DNA from 2 places in the Shewanella sp. SR43-4 genome. Region 1 is predicted to be linked to the other one. Evidence: predicted binding sites of a transcription regulator. Region 1 holds the regulator's gene; the other holds the start of a gene.

Region 1 (8,357 bases):
AAAGCGGGGTTAGGGATAAATGCTGAGCATTCTCAAGTGATGATCTGCGGTAACCCTGGCATGATAACGGATGCTCAAATCGCTTTAGTGGAAAAAGGATTAGCAAAAAATCTTCGACGCGCTCCTGGACAAATAACAGTCGAAAAATATTGGTAATAGCATCAATCATAACCATTAATGCCGTGATGGCAGAGCCTCAACAGTGCTCACTGATTTTTGTGGTCATTGCTTCCCCCGCTTGAAAATTCACTGCCCCGAGTGAAACAGCACTTGCTCCTTTGAAGATGATCACTTACCCTATCGCAATTGATAACCATTATCAATCGCGTCGGCGATGGCGCAATATTGTTTCAATTAGGGAGCGTTGATTAATGAAATTGCTAAAAAGTGTCGCATTATTAGGTTTGGCTTGTGTGGCTTCTTCGGTCAGTGCCGCAGAGGCATTAACGGTTTATTCTTATCGCCAAGCTTTCCTGATTGAGCCCATTGTTGAAAAATTTACCCAACAAAGTGGTATCGACGTTAATGTCGTATTTGCTAAAGATGGCATTGCTGAACGGATAGCGCGTGAAGGTCGTTTATCCCCTGCTGACGTAGTGCTGACATCAGACTTTTCTCGCTTGATGGAGTTGGTGGATAAAGATCTTGTTTCACCGGTCCAAAGCAACATTATCGACCATAATATTCCGTCTCAATATCGCTCACAACAACATAATTGGTTTGCACTCACTATGCGGGTGCGTAATTTATATTCTTCTAAAGATCGTACTGGTAAAATTGATATTGATTACGAGGACTTAGCCTTAGCTGAATACAAAGGTAAAATTTGTACTCGCAGTGGTAAACACCCTTATAACATCGCATTAGTAGCCTCAATGATCGCTCATGATGGTGAAGCGAAAACGAAAACCTGGCTACAAGGGGTCAAAGCTAATTTAGCCCGTAAGCCTCAGGGTAATGATCGTGATCAAGTACTAGCCGTTAAAGAAGGCTTGTGTGATATCGCTATCGGTAACAGCTATTACTACGGCAATATGTTAATGGATAAAAACCAGAAAAGCTGGGCACAAGCTGTCGATATTAATTTCCCTAATCAAAAGAACCGTGGTGCTCATGTCAACGTATCAGGAATGGCATTAGCCAAACATGCTCCTCATAAAGACAATGCCATTAAATTAATGGAATTCCTTACCTCAGATGTCGCGCAAAAAATGTATGCTGAAGTGAATATGGAATATCCGGTAAAGGCTGATGTGGCTCCGTCTGAATTAGTGGCCTCATGGGGTGATTTTAAGGCCGACAGCTTACCGATTTATAAGTTGGCAGAATACCACCAAGCGGCAGTTAAATTACTCGACGAAGTGAAATTTGACCTGTAATTATGGCGATCCTCAATAGACGATCAACCTCCAAGCCAAGCGCACGTAACCATTTTTAGCGCACTATTGCTACGATTAATAGTATTGATAAAATGAGTTGGGTGCGCTGAGTTAACTCGGTATTATTTATGATTTTAGGCCTAACCAGAGGCTGGTCGCTTACTGGTTATTTTATCGCGGTAATATTAATATTGCCGCTGATTGCCTTAATAGTGCAATCCACTCTTCCTGACGAAGCTGTATTTAGCCATTTATTTAATACAGTGTTGCCGACATACATAGCCAATAGCTTATTACTGATGTTGTTGGTTGGACTCGGCTCGCTGCTATTAGCTATTCCTGCTGCGTGGGTAATTGCCCGCTGTGACTTTCCTTTTCGACGATACTTTCAGTGGCTATTACTGCTTCCATTAGCCATGCCAGCTTATATTGTTGCTTATGTTTATACTGATATGCTCGATTATGCCGGCCCAGTGCAACGTACACTAAGGGATTGGTTTGAATGGCAATCACCCCATGATTATTATTTCCCCGCGATACGCAGCCTCGGCGGAGCGGCAATAATACTGTCGTTAGTACTATTCCCTTATATTTACTTATTAGCCCGCACCGCTTTTATGGAGCAATCATCAAGTTTATTGTATGCATCTCGGGTAATGGGGTGCAGTCCGTGGCGCAGTTTTTGGCGACTGGCATTACCCATGGCAAGGCCTGCTTTAGCTGTTGGCGTTGCCCTAGTGGCTATGGAAACCGCAGCAGACTTTGCCACTGTAAGCTATTTTGCCGTTCCTACTCTAACCACAGCCGTTTACGACACATGGCTTGGCTATGGCAGTTTAACGGCTGCCGCTAAATTATCGGCAATTATGTTGCTGGTGGTGTTCTCTATGATAGGTGTTGAACGGTTTGCCCGTCGCAAACAACAATTATTTCAAAAACAATCATCCTTCAATGAAGCCGATCGATATGTGTTGTCATCAACTAAGGCCTGGATTGCGCTAGGCTACTGCACTTTATTGTTATTTCTTGCCTTCTTGCTGCCTTTTACCGTGTTATGTGTTTATGCCATTGATTATTTTAACGAGAGTTGGGATACACGTTTTTGGCAATATAGCCTTAACAGCTTATACATTGCCGCTATCGTGAGTGCCGTGTGTATGCTGTTATCACTGATATTGATGTTTGTCCGTCGAGTCAGTCCGCGTAAAAGTGATTATCTTCCTTCTAGACTCAGTTCTACTGGTTATGCATTGCCGGGCACAGTCCTAGCAATTGGTGTTTTGGTTCCACTGACATTTATTGATTTTGCGATTAACGATGTTTACGATTGGCTGGGTGAACGTGGACCGGGATTGTTATTGACCGGCAGCGTGTTCGCTCTGATTTTTGCTTTTTGTGTACGTTTTATTGCCATATCTATCGGTAGTTTAGAGAACAGTTATAAGCGCATTTCGCCTTCTTTGGACATGGCATGTATTACCTTGGGTCAAACCCCATTGCAACTGCTTTGGCGGGTTCATTTACCGTTATTGCGTAAAGGGATTTTTGCCGGGGCATTGTTGGTGTTTATTGAAAGTATGAAAGAGTTGCCCGCAGCATTATTATTACGCCCCATTGGATTTGAAAACTTAGCCACTTATGTGTTTCAGTTTGTCTCAGATGAAAAGCTTGAACATGGTGCATTAGCCGCGATTGTTATTGTGTTAGTCGGGCTTGTTCCATTGATTTATCTTAATCGCTCCTTGGAGCAACAAGGCTAATTATGTCAACCTTAACCATTGAAAATATCTGTAGTGATTATCAAGGTCAAGTGATTTTGCGTCATTTAGATCTTACCTTGCAGCAAGGCGAAATTGTCGCATTATTAGGCCCCAGTGGTTGCGGAAAAACCACACTGCTGCGCGTGATTGCAGGTTTGCAAACCATTAGCCAAGGCAGTATCAGTATTAGTGGCCAGGTGATGAGCAGTGATGACGTGTTTGTTGCCAGTGAGCAACGTGGTGTCGGGATGATTTTTCAGGACTATGCTTTATTTCCACATTTAACCGTGGCGGATAATATTTTATTTGGCGTTAAAAATCTTAATGCAAAGGAGCGCCTTACTCGGTTGGATGAGATGCTTGATCTGGTTAAATTAACTGGCTTGTCATCTCGTTATCCTCATGAATTATCTGGCGGACAGCAGCAGCGAGTTTCAATTGCGCGAGCCTTAGCATATCAACCTGAATTATTATTACTTGATGAACCTTTTTCCAATATTGATGCGCAAGTACGTAACGAGATGATGCTGGAAATTCGTGCCATATTAAAAAAGCGAAATGTGAGTGCGGTGTTTGTGACACACAGTAAAGATGAGGCATTTGTCTTTGCAGATAAGCTGGCATTATTTAAAGATGGCGCCATTATTCAACATGGTAAAGCGGAAACCTTGTACCGTTCGCCAAAAGAGCGCTACGTGGCTGATTTCCTCGGCGCGGGTAATTATTTACCTGTTACTGTAACCACGAGTTATCAAGTTGATTATGCTCTTGGAAATCTTAATAGTACTGAAAAATTACCTTGGCCGATTGGAAGCCAAGGGCAAGTATTATTACGACCGCAGCAAATTGAAGTTCATCCTAATACCAATGGTCGTGGCTGTATTGTTGAAAGGCATTTTTTGGGTACTGTATGCCATTATCAAGTGAAAGTTGGCGCTGATATCTTGGATGTAAGTAGTCAATCAACGACACTAATACCTGGCCAACGAGTTGATATTCACATTGCGCCACATCCGCTAGTCATTTTTAATTAACGATTGCTATGGTCATCTTAATGTGGAGCATAATTGTTAACATCAGACTTGAATCATAACCTGTTATAAAACCGTTTACTGTCTAGCCCACTGTGCTGCTTTAATTTAAAATACACCATTACTTGCAGCATGCAGTCATAAAAGTGTGGGTCTGTTAATCAAATAAATGACAAGTTTGAGAGTCAATAAGCTCAATATTATGATTTCGGCTAACGAAGAATATCCTATAACTTGAGTTGAGTGAGCCATCTATTAAAACAGCTGTTCAATCTTTTACTTGAGAGAATATGAGTGCAATAGGTGATACAAATCAGCTAAATGTGAGTACACTTCAAGTAATTTATATTTGATTAAGATAAGCTCATTGTTAGTTAATCATTAGCTAAACTAAGACGATATGTGAATCGCTCTCTAATGAGTTCAATGCGTTAAATTATCACCATTTAGGCCGACATTTAGTATTAAGGTGGATCAAGTTAATATGGATAACCAAGCTATGCCTCGTGAACAGTTAGGGATTTGCGCAGAAGGTAATTTACACAGTGTGTACCTGATGTTTAATGCCAATGATGGTGTTGAAGATCAGTTACGTCCATCTATTGCTAATGTGGCGCAATACATCTATGAGCTCACAGATCAATATGCAGACAGTGCTTTTAATGGCTTTGTCGGTATTGGTGCTAATTTTTGGGATACCTTTTATCCTGATGCGCGCCCAGCATTATTAAAACCTTTTCCTGCTATGAATGAAGGTATTCGTGATGCACCTGCAATGGAATATGATCTGTTTATTCATATTCGTTGTGACCGTTACGATATTTTACATCTTGTCGCAAATGAGATTAATCAAATGTTTGAAGATTTGGTTGAGCTCGTTGATGAAGAGCGTGGTTTCCGTTTTATGGACAGCCGTGATTTAACCGGTTTTGTTGATGGTACCGAAAACCCTAAGGGGCGCCATCGTCAAGAGGTTGCATTGGTTGGTAATGAAGATAAAGCGTTTGCCTCTGGTAGTTATGTTCATGTACAAAAATACATGCATAACTTAAGTAAATGGCATCGTTTACCACTGAAAAAACAAGAAGATATTTTTGGTCGAACTAAAGTTGATGATATTGAATATGAGTCGGAAGATAAGCCATTAACCAGTCATACCAAGCGAGTTAATTTAAAAGATGCGCAAGGTAATTCATTAGAAATCCTGCGTCAAAGCATGCCTTATGGTTCGATTCGAGAGCAAGGGCTGATTTTTATTTCTGTGTGCCGCACTCCAGAACATTTTGAACAAATGCTTCGCAGTATGGTGCACGGTGATGGCCATGGAAATCATGATCATTTAATGTTGTTTACCAAAGCGTTGACCGGATCATCATTCTTTGTGCCATCATTAGATTTTTTAACCCAATTCGATGATGCGTAACCACCCGCGTTAAGCAAAAAAAAAAGCAATGCCATGGCATTGCTTTTTTTATAGTGATATTTTATTCACTATAATTGAATAAAGATCTAACGGTCTCTAAGGTATCATCAATAGTTTTTATACTTGCAGGGCAAATGAAAATCGTATCATCGCCAGCAATGGTACCTAATATCCCTTCAGGTTTACCTATTGAATCCAGCAAACGAGCAATTAATTGTGCTGCACCTGGACTGGTTCTTACCACTATCATGGCTTGGTTATGATCAACATCTAGCACTAAATTCTTAACTGGGCTACCCGCAGTTGGAACGCCTAGCTCTGCAGGCAGGCAATAGACCATCTCTTGCTTGGCGTTACGAGTACGAACAGCACCAAATTTGCTGAGCATACGCGATACTTTAGATTGATTAATATTACCGAATCCTTCGGTTTGAAGCGCATTAACAATCTCGCTCTGGCTTCCAAAACGTTCTTCTTTGAGAATCGATTTAAAAGTTCGTACGAGCTCATCCTGATTTCTTGTCGCTGGCATAATGATATTTCATCTTATATTTGTTATTCAAAAATCTAGCACATTTTGAATAGATTGACTTATTAAGTCAAGAAAAAATCAAATTTATTGAATAAAAATTCATTTTGTCGTGGAACTTTAAGCTGACACTTGTGTTAGTTCTGTGACTCATTTAAGCAATAAATGATTAAGATAATGGCGATGATTGTCTTGTCAGTACCAATAGAGTATCACCCTTTTCTGACAATAGATTAAGTTTTCCTTTTGAGAAATCAACTTGTTGTACTAATGAAATAGCTTGCATCAACTCGGCTTCTTGGCTCATAAAGCTGTCAACGCAGGCTTTCATGGTAGTGCCTGCTGGTGCCAGCTGTAAAAAGTTACCTTGCTGGGCATAACTGCCAAAAAACTGATTACAACTGTTGTTACCTGTTAACTCGCCATCTGCGGCAAAAACTAACGTTGCAGGACTATTATTAATGGTTGGAGTGTCGAGGACGGTGTCGACATGCCAAGTACCAATTAATTGTTCATTTGAGACAGTGGCCGATGGACTTTGGCAAGCACTAAGGCCTATAACTATAACTGCGGCGCCGAGAATATGCTTTATCATGCTGAGAGGGTTCCAAATACGAAAAAATTGGCGCTATTCTACTACTTGAGCATTAATAAAAGAGTAAATAATTGTCAGTTTTTGGATTAATGAACATTATTTAACGAACTAAAGAGAGTCAAATGATTAAATTAGTCAAAGTGTTGCATATCATCGGCTTAATTATGTTGCTGGTGGGCGTAGGCTTATATTGGCAAAGCGATATAGGTCAGCAAGTCAGTGGTATGTTGGTGATTGCATTGCTCATTGGCGTAGGAACATTAATTATGTCTCCGCTGCCTGTTGCGCTAGTGATAGAATGGGCTAAGAAGCAACCTCCCCATTCAGATCCAAAGGAATAATCATTGTCATTTATTATCCGTAAGGCGTTATTCACCGATGTTACTGCCATTGTGCAGTTAGAGCGTGCTCATGTAGATGATGAGTTGTCTGGTTCAGATAACCAATTACATGCTCATTCATTCACCAAAAGTGAGGTGGGTCAGCTAATTAATCAACATTGGTTTATGGTGGCAGAAGAGCAAGGGCAAATTATTGGTTATGTGATGGCGGCAAGATGGTCATTTTTTTCCGCGCAACCATTGTATCGCCATATTATTCAAAAGATTAAGTTCGCTGAGTTGGCTGGGCAAGCTTTATCGACGACCAATTCGTGTCAATATGGGCCGGTTTGGATTCAAGAGTCAAAACGTGGCCAAGGCGTGTTTGCGGCGTTAGTGAGTGAGTTAAAAAAACAAGTAAACACTAGCTTTCCATTTATGGTGACCTATGTTGCTGCAGACAATGCTCGCTCTTTAGCGGCACATCAACAAAAAGCTGCGATGACACAGATTGATCAATTTCGTTTTGAACAACGTGATTATTGTTTATTGGCCACCTCTACAGCCGATGTCATCAGCTAACTATGTCTTGGTGCGTGAATAAAGTGGTTATTAATTAGGAATGTAATGAGTACTGACTTTGAAACCCTTTTTTCACCTTACCTTGGTTTAAGATTATCAGCATTTGACAACATGAAGCTGATTGCCGCGGTATTGGCTGAGGCAAATGAATCATATGATTGTATTGAAGCAAGTGTGCACTGTAAGGATAATCTACAAGTGCAGCAATCAGGATATTTTGTGCGCTGGCATGATAGATGGGTATTTTGTGGGGTAACCAATGACTATCATGCTGCGATAGCCTTATTTACTCAAATTGAGCAGATCAATATGGCATCAATTAGTGTCAAAGATGTGCCAATAATGAGTATGCAGCAAGTGTCATTTATGTGCATTGAAAGTGCGCATTTCGATCATTGTTAACCTATTTTATTGTACTATCTTCATTTATGTTTACGCATTAGGATGATTTAGCTAAATCATTGATATGCATTATTGCTCAGGGTTATTTAGCTGCATCAGTACCAGTGGTCGTTCTTCAGAGTGGTAACGATAGTATAATTGGGTGATTTCTGCTGGTAACTGCGATATTTGCAGCGGTTCTATCGCCACAAAGTGCTGCTGTTGATATAAGCCTATTAACCATGGGTGAGCAAATAAGAAGCAATGTTTAGTCTTTAATCTAGGTGCAATAAACTGTAATAAGTGGCTTGCATAGTGTTGGCCACGATAGTCGGGGTGAACTAACAATCCATTTAC
Region 2 (8,357 bases), on a different contig from region 1:
GTTATATAAGAGCAGGTAGACAATGACTACCCCAGCAAGCGCTCCAATTTATGGTGATCTTAGTTTGATCGAAATAGGCATGGATTTATTTATTGAAATTCATTTTGCCAATGGCAAAACCGTCCAATCACGTTCGAGTATGATTGGTTATCAACTTGGGCGTTTTATCTTAATTGAGTATCCAAACAAAGGTCTTTCTGAGGCTTATCAGCATATGCTAGTGAATGCTGAAATTGTTGTAAGAGCCATGACCAATAGCGGCTTTAAAGACATCATTGCGTTTAAGTCATCTATTTTATCTATCGTTAATCAACCAATTAAGATGTTATGTCTCAGTGTTCCGAAAATCATCATTAAGAAAAAGTTACGCGATCAGCTCAGAGTTAATATTGAACAAGATGTATTTGTTATTCACAATGACGCTAAAGTGAGCGCCAAAATGGTTGATTTTTCATTTTCGGGGTGTTTGCTAACCTTAGACGCCAACGCGGCAAGTTTTGCCGAAGGCGAGCAAATACACGTGTCTATTTCGATCAATACTGAACTTTCTGGCATTTTATCTGGCAGTGCGGTAAAAGTTAAAAATGTTGAAGGGCTATTACACGTGGGGATCAAATTTTCAGATGATAATTCGTTATTAAAAGACAATATCTTCAGCTATTTTTTAGTTAATTCGACTCGACACTCATAATCAACAGTGAGTTATAGTAAAAAATAAACTAAAAAAAAGCGCATCATAAGATGCGCAAAAATTCACAAGCAAACACGTTATAACAGCTTGTTATTATCAAGCTAACCTAGAATGTCTATCCTGTTAGGCTAGCAAGCTATTAATCTAAATAGTTTAAAATCCCTAATGCCGCGTCTCGACCTTCTGCAATCGCTGTCACGACTAAGTCAGAGCCTCGCACCATATCTCCGCCAGCAAACACTTTTGGATTGGTGGTTTGAAACGGGTTGTCATCTGTTTTATTGGCTTTCACTAGGCCCCATTCATTGGTTTCGATACCAAAATCACTAAACCATGCGGCAGGGCTAGCTTGGAAACCAAAGGCAATAATCAGCGCATCAGTTGCTAACACTTGCTCACTACCTGGAATGATTTCAGCACGTTGACGTCCGCTGGCATCAGCTTCGCCCATTCGGGTTTCAACGCACTCAATCCCGACCACTTGACCGTTTTCAGCTTTAATGGCCACAGGTTGACGATTAAATAAGAAATTAACGCCTTCCTCGCGAGCATTTTGTACTTCACGACGTGAACCCGGCATGTTGGCTTCGTCACGGCGATAAGCACATGTCACGCTTTTAGCACCTTGACGAACAGCTGTTCGTAAACAGTCCATTGCAGTATCACCGCCGCCTAGCACCACGACATCTTTACCTTCGAGGCTTAGATACGGTGTCGCTTCGTCTTGAGTACCCATAATGTGATGAGTATTACCAATAAGATACGGCAGGGCTTGGATCACGCCTTGGGCATCTTCATTAGGCAGTTTTGCTTTCATGGCGGTGTAAGTACCCATACCTAAGAATACAGAATCGTATTCATCTAACAGGCTTTGGAAGCTCACATCTTTTCCGACAGTGACACCCATTTTGAATTTGATGCCCATACCTTCAAGCACTGAGCGACGTGTCGCCATGACCTCTTTATCAAGCTTAAATGACGGTATGCCGTAAGTGAGCAAACCACCAATTTGTGGATACTTGTCATACACTACTGTTTGCACACCATTGCGTGCCAGAATATCTGCACAGCCAAGACCTGCAGGACCCGCTCCAATGATGGCAACACGCTCTTTACGAGGAGTCACTTGAGTCATGTTTGGGCGCCAACCTTGTGATATGGCAGTATCGGTAATGTATTTTTCAACACTACCAATAGTCACAGCACCAAAGTCATCGTTTAAGGTACAGGCACCTTCACATAAGCGGTCTTGTGGGCACACTCGGCCACAAATTTCTGGCAGCGTATTGGTTTCATGCACCAAGTCTGCCGCCTCCATAATCCGGCCTTCTTCTGCCAGTTTTAACCAGTTTGGAATGTAGTTATGCAGTGGGCATTTCCATTCGCAATACGGGTTACCACAGTCCAGACAACGATCGGCTTGCTGCTTGACTTCTGGTTGTGTAAACGGCTGATAAATTTCAATAAATTGTGTGGCACGTTTCTTGGCTTCATGTTTTACCGGGTCTACTCGACCCACTTCGATAAATTGAAAGTCATTGCTCATAATAATTACCCTGCTTTTACCACTAATTCCGGACTCTTCTGCTCAATTTTTAGCAGGTCAGCAACGGCAATATTCGTTGGTTTAACTAATACGAAACAATCCAACCAGTTTTCAAAATCACTCAATATCATTTTGGCATGCTCACTGCCTGTTTCTTCATAATGAGTTTCAATAAGACCTTTTAAGTGCTGCTGGTGGATTTTTGATTCTACTTTATGGGTGTCGACCATTTCGGTGTTTACCCGACGATTAAAACGCCCAAATTGGTCAAATACATAAGCAAATCCGCCTGTCATACCTGCACCGAAGTTAACTCCAGTTTTACCTAGGATAACCACGATACCACTGGTCATGTATTCGCAACAATTATCGCCACTGCCTTCAACGACAGCGATGGCGCCAGAGTTACGCACAGCAAAACGCTCACCCGCTTGGCCTGCGGCAAATAATTTACCGCCCGTTGCGCCATACAAACAGGTGTTGCCCATAATGGCACTGCGTTCACTCTGGAACGGGCTACCAATAGGAGGATGAATAACGATTTTACCGCCTGACATCCCTTTACCAACATAATCATTGGCGTCGCCGCAAAGCCTAAGTTCAAGGCCTGGGCTATTCCAAACCCCAAAACTTTGTCCTGCGCTACCGCTAAAACCAAGGGTTAACGGTTGTTTTGCACCCGCGACCCCGACTTTAGTGGCAATATAGCCTGACAGTGTTGCGCCAACAGAGCGATCGGTATTATTAATTTGATATTGATAAGTAAACGGTTCACCGAGATCAACTGCCGTACGACAATCAGCTAACAAGGTTTGGTTTAACTGACCCACATCGGATGGCGGATTGATTTCTTTCCATGTCAGTGACGTATTTGGCTGCACTTTAGGCTTGTATAAAATCGGCGCTAAATCTAAGCCACGTTGCTTGTCTGTTTGACCTTCAATCGCATACAACCAGTCGCTGCGTCCGACTAAATCTTCGAACTTGGTGACACCTAATGCTGCCATCCATTCACGCACTTCTTGAGCAACAAACTCAAAGTAGGTCATGACACGTTCTGGTAAGCCGTGATAGTGATTATCACGTAAGTTTTTATCTTGAGTCGCAACACCTGTGGCACAGTTATTAAGATGACAAATACGTAAGTATTTACACCCAAGCGCAATCATAGGCACAGTGCCAAATCCAAAGCTTTCAGCCCCGAGTAATGCAGCTTTGATCACATCAGTACCGGTTTTTAAACCGCCATCCACTTGTAAGCGAATTTTATGACGTAAGCCATTTTCTACCAGTGACTGATGCACTTCCGCTAAACCGAGCTCCCAAGGAGAACCAGCATATTTCACTGAGGTGATTGGGCTTGCACCAGTACCGCCATCGTAACCCGATATGGTGATCATATCGGCATAGGCTTTGGCGACACCCGTTGCAATAGTGCCCACGCCTGGTTCTGAAACCAGTTTGACCGACACCAAGGCTTTTGGATTGATTTGTTTTAAATCGAAAATCAGCTGAGCCAAATCTTCAATAGAATATATATCATGATGTGGTGGCGGTGAAATGAGGGTCACACCAGGACGTGCATGACGTAATCCGGCAATTTCCACACTCACTTTATGACCAGGTAACTGACCACCTTCACCGGGTTTTGCCCCTTGTGCCACTTTAATTTGCAGCACATCAGCGTTAACCAGGTAGTGAGCTGTCACTCCAAATCGACCAGATGCAATTTGCTTAATGGCTGAGTTACGTTCGCTATTGAAACGACGCGCGTCTTCTCCGCCTTCACCTGAGTTTGAGCGACCGCCAAGACGATTCATCGCAACCGCTAATGCTTCATGGGCTTCAGGGCTTAATGCGCCAATACTCATGGCAGCACTGTCAAAGCGTGAGTAAAGTGTTTCAGCGCCTTCAACAGTCTCTTGCTCAACTGCGTCAAGCTGGCCTTTAATGCCAATTAAATCGCGCAGCGTTGCCACTGGGCGATCATCAACCAAGCGAGTAAACTTTTTATACTCAGCGTAGTTTTTGTCTTTTAGTGACGCTTGCAAGGTATTGACAACATCTGGGTTAAAGCAGTGATATTCGCCGCCTTCAACATACTTAAGCAAGCCACCTTGTGGTAGCGGTACATGGGCGCGATAGGCCGCAGTATGGAGTATTTTTTGGTCATCGGCGATATGGTTAAAACTAACCCCTTCAATACGGCTGATTACGCCTTTAAAGCACAATTCAATCACATCACTGGCTAAACCGACGGCCTCAAACTGTTGGCTACAACGGTATGATCCGACGGTACTAATGCCCATTTTTGACATGATTTTACGCAAACCTTTTTCAATGCCATAACGGAAGTTAAGCATTAATGGGGTCACATCATCTATCTGATGTAATTTAGCCATCGCAGAAATAGATTCGTATGCAAGGTAAGGGTAGATGGCTGTTGCGCCAAAGCCGATTAGTACCGCAAAATGATGTGGATCACGAGCAGATGCGGTTTCAACAATAATGTTAGTGTCGCAACGTAAACTTTTATCGACTAAACGTCGCTGCACAGCTCCGACAGCCATTGCGGCTGGGATCACTTGAGCATTTTTTGCAACCGCGCGATCAGACAAGACTAATAATGTTGTGCCACTGCGCGCTAAGCGTTCTGCTTCGTCTGTTATACGACGAATAGCCTGCTCTAAGGTTTCTTGAGCATCGTAGTTCAAGTCAACTGTATTGGCGCGATAGTTAGTGCTATCGAGTCCAAGTAATTGGTTAAAATCGCTGAATAATAAAATTGGCGAATTAAACATTACTCGGTAAGCATTACCTGTGGTTTCGCTAAAAAGATTTTGTTCACGTCCTACACAGGTCGCGAGCGACATTACGTGTTTTTCACGCAAGGGGTCAATCGGTGGGTTAGTCACCTGAGCAAATTTTTGACGGAAATAGTCATACAAGGAGCGTGACTTTTTCGACAATACAGCCATAGGTGTATCATCGCCCATTGAGCCAATGGCTTCTTCGCCTTTACTGGCTAGTACCCAAATAACTTGCTCTAATTCTTCACGAGTAAAACCAAACTGTTTTTGATATTGCAGCAGTGTTTTGGCATCGAAGCCACTTGAACCTTGTTTTGTCGGCGCAATTTGCTCCGCAGGGATCAATGTCTGACTGTTTTTAGCCATCCACTCTTTGTAAGGATGACGACGCTTTAGGTCATTATCAATTTCAAATGAGTGATACAAGCGACCATTTAAGGTGTCTAAGACTAATAACTCGCCAGGCCCAACACGGCCTTTTTCAATCACTTCATCGGCGGAATAATCCCAAATTCCCACTTCAGACGCTAAGGTGAGGATACGATCCTTGGTTATAACGTAGCGAGAAGGGCGTAGGCCGTTACGATCAACTGCACAGGCAGCATGGCGACCATTGGTCATTACAATGCCTGCAGGGCCGTCCCACGGCTCCATGTGCATTGAGTTAAAATCATAAAAAGCTTTTAACTCGTCATCCATTTCAGGATTAGATTGCCATGCTGGTGGAATAAGCAAACGCATCGCACGGTATAAATCCATGCCACCGGATAACAGCATTTCGAGCATGTTATCTAAAGAAGACGAGTCTGAACCGGTTTCGTTAACAAAAGGGGCCGCTTGTTGTAAATCGGGTAATAAAGGCGAGTTGAATTTATAAGCACGCGCTCTTGCCCATTGACGGTTGCCGGTAATGGTATTGATCTCACCATTATGAGCGAGATAACGAAACGGTTGTGCTAATGGCCATTTTGGCGATGTATTCGTTGAGAAGCGTTGGTGAAATAAGCAAATCGCACTTTTTAAACGAATATCTGCTAAGTCTGTATAAAATGATGGCAGGTCTGCTGGCATCATTAATCCTTTATAGACTATGACTTGCCCAGAAAGACTAGCAACATAAAAATCTTTATCATCTGTTATTTGTTGCTCAAGACGGCGACGAGCCATATATAAGCGACGTTCAAGATCTTTCTCACGCCATCCCACTGGCGCGTTAATCAATACTTGATAGATTTGTGGCAAGCTTTTCCGGCCAATCTCCCCCAGAACATCTGGATTGATCGGAACTTTACGCCAGCCAGCGACACTTAACGTTTCTCTTTGTAGTTCTTTTTCTAAAATGAACTTCGCTTCATCAGCGCGTTGCTCATCTTGGCTAAGAAATAGCATACCCACCGCAAATTTGCGGCTTAAATGCCAATCATTTTCAGCCGCAATCGCTTCAAAAAAATCTGTAGGCATTTGCATTAATAAACCACAGCCATCACCTGTGCGTCCGTCAGCTGCAATACCACCACGATGCTTCATTCGATCGAGACCATGAATCGCGGTACGCACAATACGGTGACTCGCGTCTCCGTCCATTTGTGCAATCAAACCAAATCCGCAATTGTCACGCTCAAAACTGGGATGATACAAGCTCATACAAAAAACCCCCTAAACCTCTACTAGATACGACTCGGGGTAAATTTGAAGAATATCCATAGATATGCACCCGAACCATCCAAATTAAACCGAGAATGCATAAAGGTCAAACCAAAAAAATGCAACAAACTGAAATATAATTACTAGAAAAAGGTAATAAGCTGTCAAGTTTACGTTAACGTAAACTGTGTTTTTAGCGCTATAACGTTCTGAATAAAAAGAATTTTAGAAAAAAATTAAATTACTGATTACCTTTTTGTAACAATAGCGGTTAATTGTTTTTGAAACAAAAATAATGAATTTTATTTCAAACACAGTCTTTGGGTAAAAAATTATTATAAATGAGTAAATATTCACTTTTTGTCGATGTAAATAAACTAAATTGTTTTAAACGTTATTTAGTTTGTACATAAGTTTATAACTCGCTTGAGTTAATAGACTGTTTTATTGATTTAGCACCAAGACAGGTGTTTATCGACTGACTACACTGGCGAACTTTGGCGTAATAATGAGACTGTATTTTGGGTTTAGATGACTACGTAAATACGTTTGGCCTGTATTGCAAACGTCTATATGGACAAAGGGTAAAAAAATTAACCATTGATGCCCAATTTACTTGTCCTAATCGTGATGGCACCTTAGGGGTGGGAGGGTGTACTTTTTGCAACGTTGCCTCATTCAGTGGTGAACGAGGTAGAGAACAACCGATAGCGATACAATTAACTGAAGGCAAAGTACGTGCGCAATCAGCAAAAAAATGTACTTCTTCGGTGAATATAAATACTGCACCCACAGCTAAATATATTGCTTATTTTCAAGCTTACACTAGTACTTATGATGAGTATGAAGTGCTTAAGCAAAAATATGATCAAGCGCTGGAGGATAGCGATATTGTAGGGTTACATATTGGTACTCGTCCTGATTGTGTTCCTGATCAAGTAATTGATTTACTGGTTGAGTATCAACAACGAGGGATAGAAGTATGGCTAGAATTAGGCTTACAAACCGCCAATGATCATACTTTAAAGCGGATTAATCGTGGCCATCTGTTATGCGAATATCGTCGGACGGTAAAAAATGCCCGCGCTAGAGGCATTAAAGTGTGTACTCATTTGATATTAGGGCTCCCAGGCGAAACGTCGATTGACTATTTTAATAGCTTACAAACTGTATTAGGCATTGGTGTAGATGGACTTAAATTACATCCTTTACATGTTGTTGAAGGCAGTACGATGGCGAAGCAATGGCGTTATAATGCTATGCCATTATTGACCCTTGAAGAGTATGCCGCTGAAGCTGCAAAACTTATTCGACATACTCCAAAAAATATTATCTTTCATCGGGTAACTGCTTATGCCAAAAAACCAATCTTACTCGCCCCAGATTGGTGTGCTTTTCGCTGGGATGGCTTGGTTGCGATCGTAAACGAGTTACGTGAATTTGGTGGGCAAGGCAGTGCATTAATCGCTAGCCAACCTAAAACCTCTTGGGGCGAGTGATCGCTGCGGGTCGATTATTGGCAATCAAATAGGTTCAACATTTAGGTCGATTTTTGTGATGTTATATAGGAGTGATAACTATTATCACTAAAAATTTGGCTGAAAAATTATCAATGTGAGGTATTTTTAAACATTGGTAATACCAGTTGAGTAGTTATGTTGAAAAA

What was found. Region 1 encodes ArgR, which controls arginine synthesis, uptake and breakdown. Its sites were predicted from a motif close to ANTGAATANNTATTCANT; they were not measured.
Region 2: a site for ArgR is predicted at 6,745-6,762, ahead of gltB (glutamate synthase large subunit). Genes of this name have one in related genera too.

Annotation. Positions count from the first base shown of each region.
Region 1 covers NZ_JACJEB010000001.1:37,036-45,392, reverse strand. The annotation lists gene H5123_RS00195 (ferredoxin--NADP reductase) at 1-156, shown strand, start outside; gene H5123_RS00190 (Fe(3+) ABC transporter substrate-binding protein) at 372-1,379, shown strand; gene H5123_RS00185 (iron ABC transporter permease) at 1,508-3,139, shown strand; gene H5123_RS00180 (ABC transporter ATP-binding protein) at 3,142-4,173, shown strand; gene H5123_RS00175 (Dyp-type peroxidase) at 4,655-5,593, shown strand; gene argR (transcriptional regulator ArgR) at 5,655-6,125, opposite strand; gene H5123_RS00165 (META domain-containing protein) at 6,292-6,717, opposite strand; gene H5123_RS00160 (hypothetical protein) at 6,840-7,058, shown strand; gene H5123_RS00155 (GNAT family N-acetyltransferase) at 7,062-7,619, shown strand; gene H5123_RS00150 (hypothetical protein) at 7,665-8,021, shown strand; gene H5123_RS00145 (GNAT family N-acetyltransferase) at 8,091-8,357, opposite strand, start outside.
Region 2 covers NZ_JACJEB010000011.1:38,465-46,821, forward strand. The annotation lists gene H5123_RS13645 (flagellar brake protein) at 23-691, shown strand; gene H5123_RS13650 (FAD-dependent oxidoreductase) at 831-2,237, opposite strand; gene gltB (glutamate synthase large subunit) at 2,243-6,691, opposite strand; gene H5123_RS13660 (TIGR01212 family radical SAM protein) at 7,213-8,190, shown strand.